2 linked regions of the Maricaulis maris genome follow. The protein of the gene in region 1 interacts with the protein of each later gene in a pairwise test. Links are inferred from orthologs where the notes say so. Each region holds a gene or a part of one and is shown on either strand. Other genes may lie near its edges.

Evidence for each region.
Region 2: the proteins of hflC (region 1) and ftsH interact in binary tests that used the Escherichia coli proteins (3 or more experiments, as listed by UniProt). The link is inferred for Maricaulis maris from one-to-one orthologs.

Annotation. Positions count from the first base shown.
Region 1 is NZ_AP027270.1:2,141,906-2,150,454, forward strand. What follows is about bases 2,163-5,161. They hold hflC (protease modulator HflC), read right to left. Parts: upstream 4,102-5,161; coding sequence 3,223-4,101; downstream 2,163-3,222. Other genes in these bases: AAA969_RS10180 (Do family serine endopeptidase), read right to left, coding at 2,163-2,986; hflK (FtsH protease activity modulator HflK), read right to left, coding at 4,101-5,161. Also shown: ilvC (ketol-acid reductoisomerase), read right to left, coding at 1-660; tRNA (adenosine(37)-N6)-dimethylallyltransferase MiaA, read right to left, coding at 699-1,616; more of AAA969_RS10180, read right to left, coding at 1,613-2,162; more of hflK, read right to left, coding at 5,162-5,243; AAA969_RS10195 (dihydrofolate reductase), read right to left, coding at 5,377-5,898; AAA969_RS10200 (phosphoribosyl-ATP pyrophosphohydrolase), read right to left, coding at 5,902-6,258; AAA969_RS10205 (thymidylate synthase), read right to left, coding at 6,277-7,134; AAA969_RS10210 (VOC family protein), read left to right, coding at 7,538-7,912; AAA969_RS10215 (thymidine kinase), read right to left, coding at 8,337-8,549.
Region 2 is NZ_AP027270.1:2,513,688-2,522,155, reverse strand. The notes cover bases 1,934-4,851. They hold ftsH (ATP-dependent zinc metalloprotease FtsH), read left to right. Parts: upstream 1,934-2,394; coding sequence 2,395-4,308; downstream 4,309-4,851. Other genes in these bases: chrA (chromate efflux transporter), read left to right, coding at 4,476-4,851; tilS (tRNA lysidine(34) synthetase TilS), read left to right, coding at 1,934-2,291. Outside these bases: tol-pal system protein YbgF, read left to right, coding at 34-930; more of tilS, read left to right, coding at 933-1,933; more of chrA, read left to right, coding at 4,852-5,687; folP (dihydropteroate synthase), read left to right, coding at 5,816-6,646; AAA969_RS11960 (glutathione S-transferase family protein), read left to right, coding at 6,647-7,288; AAA969_RS11955 (DMT family transporter), read left to right, coding at 7,292-7,633; AAA969_RS11950 (M24 family metallopeptidase), read right to left, coding at 7,630-8,468. UniProt on the Escherichia coli protein: Acts as a processive, ATP-dependent zinc metallopeptidase for both cytoplasmic and membrane proteins. Plays a role in the quality control of integral membrane proteins.

The sequences.
Region 1 (8,549 bases):
AACCAGAACAACCTGTTCGCCGAACAGATCCGAAACCGTCTCCTCGCGGAAGGTGGTCGGGAAAATGCCAACCTGGCCCGAGCCGATCGCCGCGAGGTAAGCCAGCGCCAGCTCCCGGGCCTGACCGGATGCATCCTGGTGCACCGCCCAAAAGCCGATCAGCCCGCTACCCTTCTCGAACTCCTGACGCACCGCGCCGCCGGGCCCCTTGGCCGCCGCCAGGATGATATCGGCATCGGCGGGCGGGGCGATCAGACCGTAGTGGATGGAGAAGCCGTGACAGACGATCAGCGCCTGGCCCGGCTTGCGATGCGGCTCGATGGCCTCGGTCCAGATCTGGCGATGTGCCTCGTCGGCGGCCAGAAGGGAGATCGCATCGGCCCACGCCGCGGCTTCCGGCAGGGAGACCACCTCAAACCCGTCGGCCTCGGCCTTCACCCGCGACGGCGAGCCGTCCCGCAGGGCAATGCGGATCCCGGACACACCGCTATCGCGCAGGCACAGCGCGTGGGACCGGCCATGATTGCCGTAGCCGACAATCGCCAGTCGGCGGCTCTGAATGGGCTTCAGGTCGATATCCCGCGTGTAAAGCGGTTCCGTCGTCTCCACCGTCATCTGGCGACTCACTCCCGGCTTGATCGGGCCGATAGGACGGATCATTGACGTCCCTGTCCAGCCGCAGGCCCCTTCCCTGTCGGTCAGGTATCGAGCAAATCCGCCAGCGCAGAGCGGGCCTGCACCGGGTCGAGCGAGCGAATGCGCGGCCAGCTGCCGGTCTGGTTGCGGAACCAGGTGCTCTGACGCTTGGCGTAGCGGCGACTGTCGCGCTTGGCGAGCTCGACGGCCTCGGCCCGCGACAGCTCGCCACGCAGATAAGCCATCAATTGCGGGACGCCGAGCGCCTTGCTGGCCGGCAGGGTCGGATCCAGTCCGCGCGCCGCAAAGGCCGCGACCTCGTCCAGCGCGCCGGCCTCCAGCATGCGATCGAACCGATGTTCGATCCGCGCATAGAGCGCCTCCCGGTCCGGCTCGATCACCAGGCCGCGCCACTCGGAGGCGGCCAGCGGCGCGACGGTGTCGGCCTGGAAGTCACTCAGCGCGCGACCGGTTTCAAACGCGACCTCGACAATCCGCATCAGGCGCTGCCGGTCGGCCGCCTTGACCCGCTGCGCGGCGACCGGATCGCGGCGCAGCGCCTCGGCCCTCAGCCCGGACAGGCCGGCAGCCTCCAGCAGCGCGGCCGTCCGCGACCGGGCCGCGGCACCGATCTCGGGCACTTCGGCCAACCCCCTGATAAGGGCATTGAAATAGAGACCGGTGCCGCCCACCAGGATGGGAACCCTGCCCCGGTCCCGGCAGCCGGCGATCAACGCCAGAACGTCACTGGTCCACTGCCCGACGGAATAACGTGTGGCCGGGTCGATCGTCCCGAACAGGTGATGCGGCACGCGCGCGCGCTCATCAGCATCGGGCTGCGCCGTGATCAGTGCCAGACCGTCATAGATCTGCATCGAGTCGGCATTGATGATTTCACCGCCGAGGATCTCGGCAGCAGCCAGCGAGAGCGCCGTCTTGCCCGCTGCCGTGGGGCCAGCAATCAGCAGGCAGGGCGTCACGGCCGGATCGATTGCAGCACGTACTGGCCGCCGCGATTGATCTGGAAGCGGACCGGGCCGCCACCCTGGGCCTCGACGATCTCGCGGATCGCGGCGAGGCTGTCCACACGGGTGAACTCGACTTCCTCGATGACATCGCCCGGACGGACCTTGCCGGCCGCATCGCTGGCCGCGTCGACCTCGGTCACCAGCACACCCTCGGCGTCGGGATGGACCCGGAAACGCCGGCGCGAGGCGGTATCGAGGACACCGAAGGTCATGCCCATGATCTCGTTGCCGCTGCCGGTGGCCGGTGCGACGACTTCGGCATTGGCCGTGCTTGCCGCGCCATCGCCCTCGGACAGTTCGCCGACCGTGATGGCAATCGTCATCGGCCGGTCTCGGCGGATGATGGACAGTTCGATCTCGCGGCCGATCTCGGTCTCGGCCACCATGCGCGGGAAGGACCGGCTGTCGCGCACGCGCTGCCCGTCAAACTCGAGTACCAGGTCACCGGTCCGCAGGCCGCTATCCGCCGCCGGACCATCGGGCTCGATGCGCGAGACGATCGCACCATAGGGCGAAGCCAGCTCATAGCTCTCGGCCAGTTCCGGCGTCACGCGCTGGACCGACACGCCGAGCCAGCCGCGGCGGGTCTCGCCGAACTCGACCAGCTGGTTGACGACGACATTGGCGAGATTGGACGGAATGGAAAGCGAGATGCCGACGCTGGCCCCGGTCGGCGACAGGATGAGCGTGTTCACGCCCACGACTTCGCCATCCATGTTGAAGAGGGGGCCGCCGGAATTACCGGTATTGATGGCGACATCGGTCTGGATGTAGTCGTCATAGCGACCGCCCGCCTCACGACCGCGGGCCGAGACCACGCCGGCTGTCAGCGTGCCGCCAAGCCCGAACGGGTTGCCGATCGCGATCACCCAGTCACCGACCCTTGCGGCATCGCTGTCGGCAAAGGCGACGAAGGGCATTGGCTCGCTGACATCCATCTGCAGCACGGCAAGGTCGGTGACGCTGTCGATCCCCACCACCTCGGCGCGGAAAACGCGGCCGTCCGGCAGCGAGACCTCGACCTCGTCGGCCCCGTCAATGACGTGATTATTGGTCACCACCAGGCCGCCGGCATCGATAATGAAGCCCGAGCCCAGCGAATTGGCGATGCGCGGCGCAGAGCCGAAAATATCGTTGAAGCGTTCCAGCGGTGAGCCCTCGGGAAATTCCGGCAGGCCGTCCTCACTGTCCAGCCGCTGGGCGGCGGAGATGTTCACCACGGCGGGCGACAGGCGCTCGGCCAGGTCGGCAAAACCGTCCGGATGCGCGTGAGCCAGGGGGGGGGCGACCAGGAAGAGAATGAGAACCAGGAGACGCTGCATCGAAATCCGCCGTGTTTGTGAGCCAGCCGTGTCGGGTCTGCGGCTGTGTGCAAGTTCGGGACCGCTATGGTGAATACCGCTTCGTCAGGGTCGGCTGCAACCGCGCTGACACTTTTGTCATACGCATGACAGGGCGGTCAGGATTGCGCCTTGCAGCACCGGACCGGCGGCAAAAACAAAGGGGCCCGGCACGCTTGCGCAGCACCGGGCCCCGTATGTTGGCGTCGAGACGCCCGTTACTCGCCGGCCTGCGTCCGGAAGTAGCGGAAGAATTCGGAGTCCGGCGGGATGACGATCGGGGTGCCATCCACAATGGTCTCTTCATAAGCGAGCATCGAGCGGTAGAAGGTGAAGAACTCCGCATCCCGGCTGTAGGCCAGGGCGTAGATCTCGTTCCGGCGGGCGTCACCGGCACCGCGGGTCCGCTCCGATTCGGCGCGGGCTTCAGCGCGGATGATCGTCGCCTGACGCGAGGCGTCAGCCCGGATCTCGGTGGCTTCCTGGTCACCCTCAGCGCGGATGCGGGCGGCTTCCTGCTGACGCTCGGCGCGCATCCGGTCGAACACCCGGTTGGCGATCTGCTGCGGCAGGTCGGCCCGCAGGATGCGGACATCGATCACTTCGATGCCGAGATCCTGAGTCGCCACCTGGGCTTCCACACGACCGCGGACCCGCACCATCAGCTCGGCACGCTGGCCGGAGATGACTTCGTTGGCGGGGATCGAGGCGATCACGCCACGCAGGCTGTCATCCATGATGGAGCGCAGGCGGGCGCGGGCGCCGGCCTCATTGGTCACCGTCTGGTAGAAGCGCAGCGGATCGGTGATCCGGTAGCGCAGGAAGGCGTCCACGACGAGACGGACCTGGTCCGCAGCCTGGATTTCCTCCGGCTGCATGTCGAATTCCAGGTTCCGCTTCTCGAACATGACCACGTCCATGATGAACGGGATCTTGAAGTGGAGGCCCGGATTGTCCTGGCCCGGCTGGTTGATGGCACCGACCGGCTCACCCAGGCGAACAAGCAGGGCCTGTTCGCGTTCATCAACGGTATAGACGCTCTGCAAGCCGATGAAGACGGCGAGGACGAGCGCAATGATTCCAACGATACGGATCATCAGTTATTCCCTCCCGTCTGGGCGCGCGGCTGCGGGCGCGGTGTGCTGAGTTCATTGAGCGGCAGGTAGGGCACGGCCCCGCTGGCGCCATCAAGGATGGTCAGGTTCGACCGTCCCAGCACGCGTTCCATGGTTTCCAGATACATCCGGCGACGGGTCACTTCCGGCGCCAGCGCGTATTGCTCGTAGATGGCGATGAAGCGATCTGCCTGACCTTGCGCTTCGGCGATCACCGAGTCGCGATAGGCTTGGGCAGCCTGGGTCAGCTGGGCGGCTTCACCGCGAGCCTGCGGGATGATCGAGTTGGCAAAGGCCGTGGCCTGCAGGCGGGCCTGCTCGGCGTCCTGCTCGGCTGCATCCACGTCGCGGAAGGCATCGATCACGCTGGCCGGAGCCTGCGCGGTCTGAAGGTTGACCTGCAGGATCTGGATACCGGCCTCGTAATCGTTGAGCACGCTCTGCAGAAGATCACGCGTGCGCACCGAAACCTCGCCACGGCCGACGGTGAAGATGAATTCGCGATCCGAGGTGCCGATGACTTCGCGCATGGCACTCTGGGCCACGGCTGCCACGGTCTCTTCCGGATTGCGGACGTTGAACAGGAAGTTGCGAACCCCGTCACCCGACGGATCGACACGCCACTGCACCGCAAAGTCGATGTCGACGATGTTCTGGTCGCGGGTCAGCATCTGGCCATCCGAGCCCTGACCAATGGTCACGGTCCGGGTCGCCGTCACATCCTCGATGATCACGGTCTCGATCGGGCTCGGCAGCTTGACGTGGAAACCCGAACCGGTGGTCCGGGTGTATTCGCCAAAGCGCAGCACGACGCCGGCCTGGCTCGGATTGACCTGGTAGATACCGGTCGCAAACCAGACGCCGATCAGGATCAGGACGACCAGGCCGAAACCGAAAGCACCGGCACCGCCGCTGCCCGTATCGCCGCCCTTGCCCGATCCGCCGCCGCCGAACATGCCGCGAATCTTGCGCTGCATGTCGCGGACAACCTCGTCGAGATCAGGCCCGTCAGGCCCGCCTCCACCCTGCGGGCGCTGGCCCCAGGGGTTCTGTCCATTGTTGTTGTTTCCGCCGGAGCCCCATGGGCCTCCGCCGCCTCCACCCTGATTGTCGTTCCACGGCATGGGTTGGATCGATCCTCTTCATTTCTGTTGCGCCTTAAATGAACGCATGCGCGTTGCGGTTCAAGGGTAATCGGGAGGGACGACGCATCATCCAGTCCCCCTTTCGCCATTCCCGGCAACGATTCGCAGGACGTCAGCGCCGATCAAGCGTGCGCAGGACGAAGGCGTGATCATCGCCCGGCCCGGCGGGAAAGGGCTCGCGCGCCACTTCGTGCCAGGCCGTTTCGATGATTTCGGGCAGGACGGTATCGCCGGCCGGTGACGCCTCGACCTCGGTCAGATAGAGCCGGTCCGCCAGCCCCATCATCGCGGCATAGATCTGTGCTCCGCCAATCACACAGACCTCGTCCACCCCATCGCTGCGCGCCTGCTCGAAAGCCGCCTTCAGGGCGTCACCGGGCTCCCCGACCACGACCCCGCCCTCGGCCTGGTAGCCGGCCTGGCGCGTGACCACGATATTGAGCCGGCCCGGCAGAGGCCGCCGCGGCAAGCTCTCCCAGGTCTTGCGGCCCATGATGATCGGCTTGCCGCTGGTGATCGCCTTGAAGCGCTTGAGGTCGGAGGACAGCCGCCAGGGCAGGTCCCCGTCCGACCCGATCACGCCATTGGCGCCGCGGGCGACGACAAAGGCGATTCTTGGAAAGATCGTGACCATGGCTCAGCCCTCCCCGGTCGCGCCGGTCTCGATCGGCTCCATCACGGCACTGTCCCGATCCAGCCAGTGCAGCCATTTGTCCTGCATGGCCTGGTCCATATCGATGCCCTCGGCGCGTGCCATGATGAGCAGCATGCCGAGCGCATCGGCCATTTCCAGCGCCAGCTGCTTGCGCGCCTCATCGTCGGCAGGGCGGCGGGTGCGGCCGGTCGTGGTGAGATAGGCCTGGGTCAGCTCGCCGATCTCCTCCTGGAGTTTCAGCAGCGGCCAGTCACCCGAGCGGTCGATATCGTAATGCGCCGCATAGATGTCGGAGACCCGGACGATCTTGTCGGCCAGCGCGTCGAGCGGTCCGGACATGGCGCGCTCCTTTCCGCCCTAGACGGCGACCGGGGCGGTAATGCGCGGATGCGGGTCATAGCCCTCCAGCGCAATGTCCTCATACTCGAAGCCGAACAGGTCGGTCGCCTGCGGATTGAGCCGAAGCTGCGGCAGGGCGCGTGGCTCGCGAGAGAGCTGTTCGCGGACCTGGTCCATATGGTTGGAATAGATGTGGGCGTCGCCAAAGGTGTGAATGTATTCGCCCGGCTCGAGCCCGCAGACCTGCGCCACCATCGCCGTCAAAAGCGCATAGGAGGCGATGTTGAACGGCACGCCCAGAAACATGTCGGCCGAGCGCTGGTAGAGCTGGCAGCTCAACTTCCCGTTGGCGACATTGAACTGGTAGAGCGTGTGGCAGGGCGGCAGCGCCATATTGGGCACATCGGCCGGGTTCCAGCCTGACACGATCAGCCGCCGCGAGGCGGGATTGGTGCGGATCTGTTCGAGGATATTGGAAAGCTGGTCGATCTCGGTCCCGTCCGGCCCCTCCCAGCGGCGCCACTGCTTGCCATAGACCGGGCCGAGATCACCATTCTCGTCCGCCCACTCATCCCAGATCTTGACCCCGCGCTCCTGCAGCCAGCGGACATTGGTCTCGCCGCGCAGGAACCATAAAAGCTCGATCGCGATCGACTTGAAATGCACCTTCTTGGTGGTCAGGAGCGGGAAGCCCTTGGAGAGGTCACAGCGCAGCTGGCGCCCGAACACCGAGATCGTCCCGACCCCGGTCCGGTCAGCCTGCTCGGCGCCGTTTTCCAGGATGTCACGCAAGAGCTCGAGATAAGCGCGTTCGACATCCGACCCGCCCGCTCCGGCCCGCGCCTGCGCAAAGGTTTCGCTGTCGATGACGGCCATGTCGCTCTCCCGGTGATTCTCAGCCAAGCAGCATGCCAGCGAAGCCGCCCGGGTTGAACCAGCGAGCCCAGATCAGCCGGGGATAGTCGTGGCAAGTGATTGGCCAGCCTGCGGGAAAATAGGACCGAGCGAAGCTTTCTGCCCCCGCTTGCGGGGGGAGCGGCCCGACGCGAAGCGGCGGGTCGAAGGGGGCCGAGCAAAGCTTTCTGCCCCCGCTTGCGGGGGAAGTGGCCCTCCGTAGCCTTCGCGAAGGAGGGGCGAAGGGGGCCGAACGAAGCGAGGGAGAGCGGACACACCGCCTGCGGCTACGCCCCCCGTCCTGTCAGGAGAGACCGGATCCGGACTCGCCTGGGCCCGGTTTTCGTGTAGGGTAAACGCCTCGGAACATAGAGGGAACATCGCAATGCTTGGATATGTGACACTGGGTACCAATGATATCGAGAAGGCCGCCGCCTTCTACGACCGGCTGTGCGCCGAATTCGGCGTCGGACGGATGATGGGCGACGAGAATTTCATCGCCTGGGGCAAACCCGGCGGCGGCGCCGGGATCGGCCTGACCAAACCCTTTGACGGCCAACCGGCCAGCGTCGGCAATGGCGTCATGGCCGCCTTCCAGGCCGACAGCAAGGAACAGGTCGACAAGGTCTACAAGCTCGCTGTCGAGGAACTCGGCGCCACCTGTGAAGGCCCCGCCGGCCCGCGCGGGGACACATTCTACGCCGGCTATTTCCGCGATCCCGATGGGAACAAGCTGAACGTGTTCACGATGGGCGGTTAAGCCCGGGACGCGCGCGGATAAGGCCCTCCCCCCGCCCGGCGGGGGGAGGCCTGCCCTGTGAGCGCCGGACCAGGATGGGCCGGCCACCCTTTGACTTGGGGGCCCGACCCGACCGGCCTCTGACAGCTGAAACACGGCCTGTGGATCCAGCGCAGGTGCGCGGTGCTATCCATAGGTCGCTCGTCAGCCAGCAGGCATGGGAAGGATGGACGCATCCGCGCGGAACTCCTGCCCTCACTCCCACCTCGTCCGTCATCCCCCGGCTTGTCCGGGGGACCTCACCCAGCCGCTCGACGTCCGTGACGAGGTCCCCCGGATGTCCGCTTCGCGGTCACCGGGGGATGACGGTGGATGTTGTATGCCAGAGTCACGCGCAGATCAGCTGTCACCCAGGCGCCGACGCGCACCGGTCTCCCCCCTCCCCTCACCCGCCCGCCAGCGCTTCGAAGAAGTGCTTGCGGCAGAGCGAGACATAGTCGGATTTTTCCACGGCGACCTGCTCGCCTTCGGCGATGGCGCGTCCGTCGGGCTGGCGGCGGAGATTCATGGTCGCCTTGCGGCCGCAATGGCAGACGGTGCGGACCTCGCGCAGATGGTCAGCCAGGGCCAGGAGTTCGGCCGAGCCCGGGAAAAGCGC
Region 2 (8,468 bases), 370 kb from region 1 along the record:
ATTTTCGCCGTCCTCGTCCGCTAGGTGGGTGTCATGATCAGATATATTTGTCTCTCCGTCCTCGTTACCTCGCTGGTCGCCATCGCGCCTGCCGAGGCCCAGTCGCGCCGCGAACTTTCCGAACGCATCGATGCCACCGAAGTGCGTATCGGCAATCTGGAAGACCAGTTCATGGCCGGCGACCCGGTCGCCGAGGCCCTGATGCGCCGCATGGATGAGCTGGAATACCAGGTCCAGGCCCTGACCGGCGAAGCCGAGCGGCTGAGCTTTGAAAACCGCCAGCTGCGTCAGCAGCTGGAGACGCTGGAAAATGAACGAGCCATGGCGCGTCAGTCAGAGGCACCTTCACTCGACGACGAAGCCGTCGCCTGGATGAGCGAAGGCTTGGACGATATCGATCCGGCGGCCGCTGCAGCCGGTGAAGACGGCGCCGCCCTTGCCATTACAGACCCGAACGACCCCCATGCGGCGGCCCGCGCGGCCGCGACCGGGGTTCTGGGTGGTGCTCCGACGACGCCCACCGACGCAGCCACCAGCGCTTCGGCTGATCCGGGCCTTGTCTATGAGGCCGCCCGGGCGCGACTGCTCGATGGCGATTTCGATGGCGCCCAGGCCGGTTTCGAGACGTTTGTTGCCGACAATCCTGATCACCCGCTGACCGCCCAGGCCCATTACTGGCTTGGTGAGACTTTCTATGTCCGGAGCGATTTCACCGCTGCAGCCGATGCCTATATCGCCTCGTTGCGGCTCCAGCCCGAGGGCGACAAGGCCCCCGATGCACTGGTTCGGCTGGCGGCATCGCTGCACGGGATGGGCCGGACCGAGGATGCCTGCGCCACACTGGCCCGCTTTGGTCGCCAATTCCCGGATGCCGCCCCTGCATCGCAGGCCCGCGCGGCCCGGGAATCGGTTCGTGCCAACTGCCGGTAGGCGTGTCGGCACCAGCCATTGACATCGTCACATCGGCGCTCGACCGGCTTGCGGGCGAAGGTCCGCTCGGACTGGCCTGTTCGGGCGGCGGAGACAGTCTGGCCCTCTTGCTCATCGCGAACCGCTGGGCCCGCCAGTCCGGTCGTGCCCTGCACATACTGACCGTCGATCATTGTTTGCGTCCGGAGAGTGCGGGCGAAGCCCGCTTTGTCGCGGAGACCGCTGCCCGCCTCGGCTGGCCATGCGACATCCTGCGCTGGGATCAGGCGCGCGGGGGGGGCGGACTGCAGGCCCGCGCCCGTCGAGCGCGCCACCGTCTTCTGGCGAGCGCAGCCCGTCGGCTCCGATTGACTGCCATCATGCTGGCACATACCCGCGACGACCAGGCTGAAACTGTCTGTATGAGGCTGGCCGCCGGCGGCAGCTGGCGCAGTGCAGCAGCGATGGGCGAGCGGGTGCCATCCCCCGCCTGGCCGGAGGGGCGGGAGGTGATGCTGGTGCGGCCCTGTCTCGCTGTCAGCCGGGCCGATCTGCGCGCCAGTCTGGAGGCTGACGGGGCCGCCTGGATCGAGGATCCGTCCAACCAGGACACGCACTATGCCCGTATCCGCATGAGGCAGACCTTCGCGCAGCTGGATGATAGGGGCTTCGATACGGGACGGTTTGCTGCATTGGCGACCGACTTGCGGGCGGTGCTGGACGCCGAACGTCTCGCCGCATGGCAGGCAGCCAGAACCTGTCTGCGCCTTCACCCCTGGGGGGCGATTGACCTCGCGCCTGAAAACTGGAGCCGTTTGCCGACCGTGCTTCGCCTCACCTTGCTCGAGGCGGCCGTGATGGCGGTCTCGGGGCAGCCGGCGAGTCCGTCGCGGGCGCGTCTCATTCCCTTGGACGAGGCGATCCGGGCAGGGCGTCCGGCCTCGGGTTGCGGCGTTCTGGTGCGGCCGGGCGCGCGGGTCTGGATGATCCGGGACGGCGGCGCTGTCAGTGGCCGGGTCGACCGCGAGCCGCCCAGTCCTTGGATCGAGGAGGAGGCCGGCACGGCGGTGTTCGATGGCCGCTTCGTGATCGACGGCCGCGCGCGTGAACTTGAATGGCACCTGCTCGGAGATACGTATGAAGGACTGGCTGATCGCGCTATACTCGACGCTGTTCCCGGTTCGGCCCGGTCCGGACTGCTGGTCGGTCGCGCAGCCGGAGAGGTCGTGGTGATCGCCGGTTTGGGAAACCCGGTTTCCGCCGAAGGCGACGTTGCCGTTCGCGGGGCGACCGAGGTGCGCTCGTTGATCGAGCACAGATTTTGCAGGCGTCTGCTTTCGCACGGTGCGGCCAGATGGTTTGCTGAGACCGAACGGGCCTGAGGCTTAGGGTGTTTTGCCGCAGGGCTGCTTGGATGACTGGCGCCGGGGCGATGGAATGCCCATATCTGGTCGGGAATGACCGAATGATTGAACGGATAAACGCATGCAAATGAGAAATATTGCGATCTGGGCCGTGGTCCTCGTCCTGTTGATGGTGCTGGTGCAGATGATCAGCCGGTCATCGGACCCGGCAACCGTTCAGCGCGGACCGTCCTATTCCGACTTCCTGAACCGGGTTGAACGCAGCGAGATTTCCAGCGCGACGATTCGCGGCGACATGCTGCAGGCCGAAACCGTGTCTGGCGAAAGCTTCGAAGTCGTGTTGCCGCCGTCGGATACCCAGACAGTCGGCATCCTGCGCGAGGCGAACGTGAATATTCGCGTCGAAGAAGCGTCCGAAGGGGGCAATATCTTCCTCAATATGCTGTTCAACTGGTTCCCGCTTCTGCTGCTGATCGGGGTGTGGATCTTCTTCATGCGCCAGATGCAGGGTGGTGGCCGTGGCGGCGCGATGGGCTTTGGAAAGTCCAAGGCGCGCCTGTTGACCGAGCATCATGGTCGCAAGACCTTTGACGATGTGGCCGGCGTCGACGAAGCCAAGGAAGAACTCCAGGAAGTCGTCGAGTTCCTGAAAGACCCGTCCAAGTTCCAGCGCCTCGGTGGCAAGATTCCGAAAGGCGCCCTGCTGATCGGCCCTCCGGGTACCGGTAAGACTCTGCTGGCCCGCGCCGTTGCCGGCGAAGCCAATGTGCCCTTCTTCACGATTTCGGGTTCCGACTTCGTCGAGATGTTCGTCGGTGTTGGCGCCTCGCGCGTCCGCGACATGTTCGAACAGGCCAAGAAGAATGCGCCCTGCATCATCTTCATCGACGAAATCGACGCTGTCGGTCGTTCGCGTGGTGCCGGCCTCGGTGGCGGTAATGACGAGCGCGAGCAGACGCTCAACCAGCTGCTGGTCGAGATGGACGGTTTTGAAGCGAATGAAGGCATCATCCTGATTGCCGCGACCAACCGTCCGGACGTTCTGGACCCGGCGCTGATGCGTCCGGGCCGCTTTGACCGCCAGGTCGTTGTGCCCAACCCGGACATCACGGGTCGCGAGAAGATCGTCAAGGTTCACATGCGTGATGTGCCGCTCAGCGACGATGTTGACCCCAAGGTCATTGCGCGCGGCACGCCGGGCTTCTCCGGTGCCGATCTCGCCAATCTGGTCAATGAGGCGGCTTTGCTGGCCGCACGCCGCAACAAGCGCCGCGTCTCGATGCTGGAATTCGAGGATGCCAAGGACAAGGTTATGATGGGGCCGGAACGCCGCTCCATGGTCATGTCCGAGAAGGAAAAGCAGCTCACCGCCTACCATGAATCCGGTCATGCCATCGTGGCGATCAATGTCCCGTCGGCGGATCCTGTTCACAAGGCGACCATCATTCCGCGCGGCCGTGCCCTCGGCATGGTCATGCAGTTGCCGGAAGGCGACAAGATGTCGATGACTCACGAGGAAATGACCTCGCGTCTCGCCATCATGATGGGTGGCCGGGTGGCCGAGGAGCTGAAATTCGGCAAGGAGAAGGTGACCTCCGGTGCCGCCTCCGACATTCAGCAGGCAACCCGTCTGGCCAAGGCCATGGTGACCCAGTGGGGCTTCTCGCAGGAGCTCGGCCCGATCGACTATGCGGATAATCAGGGCGAGGTCTTCCTCGGCCAGCAACTGGTCCAGAGCAAGTCGGTCTCGGGCACCACGGCCCGCAAGATCGAGGAAGAGGTCCGCGCCCTCGTGCAGACCGGCATGGATGAGGCTCGCCGCATCCTGACCGAGAAGCGCAAGGATTGGGAAACGCTCTCCGAAGGCCTGCTTGAATACGAAACCCTGTCGGGCAGCGAGATCACCGACCTGCTCAATGGCAAGCCGCCGAGCCGTCCCGATGATACGCCAACCCCGCCGAGCGACACGCCGTCCAGCGCCGTGCCGACCACGGATGAGGAACCCGATGCTGGTCCCGCCCCGCAAGGCGCCTGACCTGCACGACATCGTCAAACGAGAAAGCCCCGGGCCACATGGTTCGGGGCTTTTTCGTGGGTGCGACCAGGACCGGGGCCTGGCTTGTCGGAGCCGCTCCAAGCGGGATTGAACGGCAGCTCCAATGCCGCTAGGTCCATATCCGGTTCCAAAAGCAGGATTGCGGCATGGATGATCCGTCGCCAAGTCATCAACGCCGCGCGCCGGTCACCGCGATCGCTGAGGTCTTCCTGGCCTTCTTGAAGCTGGGCTTGACCGCCTTTGGTGGCCCGATCGCCCATATCGGCTTTTTTCGCGACGAATTCGTCGTTCGCCGCCGTTGGATGGATGATGCCGCCTTCGCCGACCTGGTCGCCCTGTGCCAATTTCTGCCGGGCCCGGCGTCAAGCCAGGTCGGGTTGGCACTCGGTTTGATGCGCGCCGGATGGCTTGGCGGCCTTGCCGCCTTTGTTGGATTTACGCTGCCGTCGGCGGTGATCCTTTTTATTGTCGCTCTGACTGGCAGTCGGCTCTCGGGAGACCTGAGCTCAGGCATTGTCGCCGGCCTGAAGCTTGTGGCCGTGGCGATCATTGCCCATGCCGTTCTGGGCATGGCCCGCACGCTTTGCCCCGATCGATTGCGCGCGAGCATTGCGGTACTCGCCGTGATCATCCTCGCGGTGCTGCCCGCCGTATACGGCATGCCGCTCGCCATCCTCGCGGGGGCCAGTCTCGGCCTGTGGCGCGGCGAGGGGCCGGTCGCCACGGGCGCCGCAATAGCGGTTCCGGTATCGCGGACCGCTGGCGTGATCAGCCTCGGTCTGGCCGCTACTGTCTTCATCGCCCTGCCGATCTTCGCGTCCCACAGCCCCGTCGTTGCACTGGCCGACAGTTTCTATCGATCCGGCATGCTGGTGTTCGGCGGTGGCCATGTCGTGTTGCCGCTCCTGCAGGTCGAAGTGGTGGAGGCGGGACAGGTCAGTCTTGATGCCTTCCTGGCCGGATATGGCGCCGCCCAGGCCGTGCCAGGTCCGCTCTTCACCTTCGGCGCCTATCTCGGTGCCATCATGGAGAGCGGCCCAAGCGGCCTCGCCGGCGCGTTGATCGCCATGCTCTCACTGTTCGCGCCGGGTTTTCTGCTGCTGGTCGGCACCTTGCCCTTCTGGGCCGGGTTCAGACGACATGCGCGGGCGCGGGCGATCATGGCCGGCGCCAATGCGGCTGTTGTCGGCATTCTCGGGGCTGCCCTGTACGATCCGGTCTTTACCAGCGCCGTGACCGGTTTTCCTGAATTTACCCTGGCGCTCTCCTGTTTCGTATTGCTTGTCTCCTGGAAGTGCCCGCCTTGGTTGGTTGTCCTGTTGGGGGCGGCCGGTGGCGGCTTGCTGGCCATTCTCTGAGCTGGCCGGGCGGGCGACGGGAAGGCGGCCGATGAGCACGGGATGGCTTTGCCATTGTCGCGGCAAACCGGTGCCGCTAATACCAAGGCGAGGCAGCCCACGCGCCTGTCACCAGAAGATGGACCCTCATGCCCAAATTCCGCTCCCGTCGCCAATCCGATCTGCCTTTCGTGATGGGCGTGCTCAATGTAACGCCGGACAGTTTTTCCGATGGTGGCGACTTCATCGACCAGGCGGCGGCCGTTGCGCGAGGGCTTGAGATGCTCCGCAATGGCGCAGATGTGATCGATGTCGGCGGCGAGTCGACCCGGCCCGGCGCCGATCCGGTCTCCGAAGCCGAGGAGTTGCGGCGTGTCATCCCGGTCATCAAGGCGCTCCGCGAGACCAGTGGTGCGCGGATCTCGATCGACACTTTCAAGCCCTCGGTCGCCCGCAAGGCCATCGAGGCCGGCGCGGACATCTGGAATGATGTCATGGCCCTGAGAGCCGAGGGCGCGGTGGAAACAGCGGCCGAGCTGGGTGTCCCGGTCATCCTGATGCACATGTCCGGCACGCCGCAAACCATGCAGGCCAATCCGCAATACGAGGACGTCGTCTCGGAGGTCTGTGACTTCCTGACCGAGCGCGCGGACATTGCCATGGCCAAGGGCGTCAGTGCTGACAGTATCTGGCTCGACCCCGGCATCGGCTTCGGCAAGTCGCTTGACCATAATCTGGCACTCATGCGGGATCTCGATCAGGTGATCGGTCTCGGTTATCCGGTGCTGTTTGGCGCCTCACGCAAACGCTTCATCGCGGCCATTGATGATGGGGCCAACGAGACCGAACGGCTTGGCGGCTCGCTTGCCGCGGCGCTGCGCGCCGCGTCGGCCGGAGCGGCCATGGTGCGGGTCCATGATGTTCGCATGACGGTCCAGGCCCTGAAGGTCCAGGCGGCGATCGGCAAGGGGCGCGCCTAGATGGCCTACACGCTCTATGGTAAGGCGGGTTTCGGGTCGGTTTGTGTCGAGGCGGCCCTGGAACTGGTCGGTGCGGCCTATGAGTTCGTCGAGCTCGATCCGCTGGGCGAGGCCGCTGAGCAACGCCGCCTGCGCACGATCAATCCGGTCGGCCAGGTTCCGACCCTTATCCTGCCCGATGAAAGCGTCATGACCGAGAGCGCGGCCATTCTGATCTGGCTCGGGGATCGCTATCCCGAAGCCGGGCTCGCACCCGCCATCGACGCCCCCGAGCGCGCTGAATACCTGCGCTGGATGCTCTTCCTCTCGGCCAGCATCTATTCCACCTTTTCGATATCGGACGGTCCGGAACGCTTTCATCCCGATCCGGCCACACACCCGACGCTGCTCGACGGGGCCAATCAGCGCCGTGCCGACATGTGGGTGCTGATGAATGATGCCTTTGATGGCGCACCCGGACCTTTTCTGCTCGGTGAGACGATGAGCCTGCTCGATGTCTATGTCGCCATGATGAGCCGCTGGGATCCGGGTCGGGCTGACTTTGTGGACCAGTGTCCGGCGCTCCTGCCGGCGGTCGAGGCGACCGAGGCGGATCCGGTGGTCGCGGCGGTCTGGGCCCGCAACTTTCGCACCGGAGGCTGAGCCTTGGGCGCTTTCCTGACCAATCCCTGGACGCTCCTGGTTGCCGGCGGGCTATGCGAGATGGGCTGGGCGCTGGGCTTCAAATATGTTCGTAGCGATGCGCCCTGGTGGCAGCACGCGGCAGTCTTCGCCGTCCTGGCTGCCTCGATGGGTCTATTGTGGGTGGCCATGAAGTCGTTACCCGCGGGCACTGCCTATGCGGTCTGGACCGGGATCGGCGCGCTCGGCGTTGCCACAATCGGCATCCTCGTCTTCAACGAGCCGGCAACCCATCTGCGGATCTTCTTCCTGGCCCTCATCCTGGTCGGGATCATCGGCCTCAAGCTGGTCAGCAGCGAGACCTAGCCGAACGGGTCGTCAATCGTGTGGGAGGGTTCGGTGAACCAGCGCGGTCCGGTCTCGGTCATGTAGAAATGGTCCTCCAGCCGGATGCCGAACTCGCCCGGAACGCAGATCATGGGCTCGTTGGAAAAGCACATCCCGGCCTCCAGTGTCGTGTCATCGCCGCCGACCAGATAGGGCGCCTCGTGGATATCGAGACCGATGCCGTGACCGGTGCGGTGGGGAATGCCGGGCAGGGCGTAGCCCGGCCCCAGCCCGCGGCGTTCGGCTTCGGCGCGCGCGGCGGCATCCACCGCGCTGCAGGCTGTGCCGATCTGTGCAGCCTGGAAGGCGGCGAGCTGGCAGGCTTTCTCCGCCTCCCAGATCTCCCGCTGCTTGTCGGTTGGCGTCCCGAATACGTAGGAGCGGGTGATGTCGGACTGGTAGCCATGGATCGCGCACCCGGTATCGATCAGCACCATATCGCCTTCATCGAGCGTCTTGGGCTGGGCAACCCCGTGCGGGAAAGCGGTGTCCGGGCCAAACAGGACAATGCAGAAGGTCGAGCCGCCCGGCGCGCCGATCGCCTTGTGGGCGGCGTGGATGAATTCGGTGACATCACCGGTCGAGATCCCCGGACGCAGAATGCGGGCCGCCGCTGCATGGACTTCCAGCGTCGCGGTCTTGGTCGCCTGCATGAGCGCGATTTCGTCGGCATCCTTGGTCTTGCGGGCTGACAGGATGATGTCGGTCGCGTCGCCCGTTGACCCGGTCCCGGCCCGCACGATCGCATGGGCGGTTACCAGTGGGGTCGCCGGGTCAAGGCCCAGCACGCCGGACGCACCGTCCAGGCTGGCGA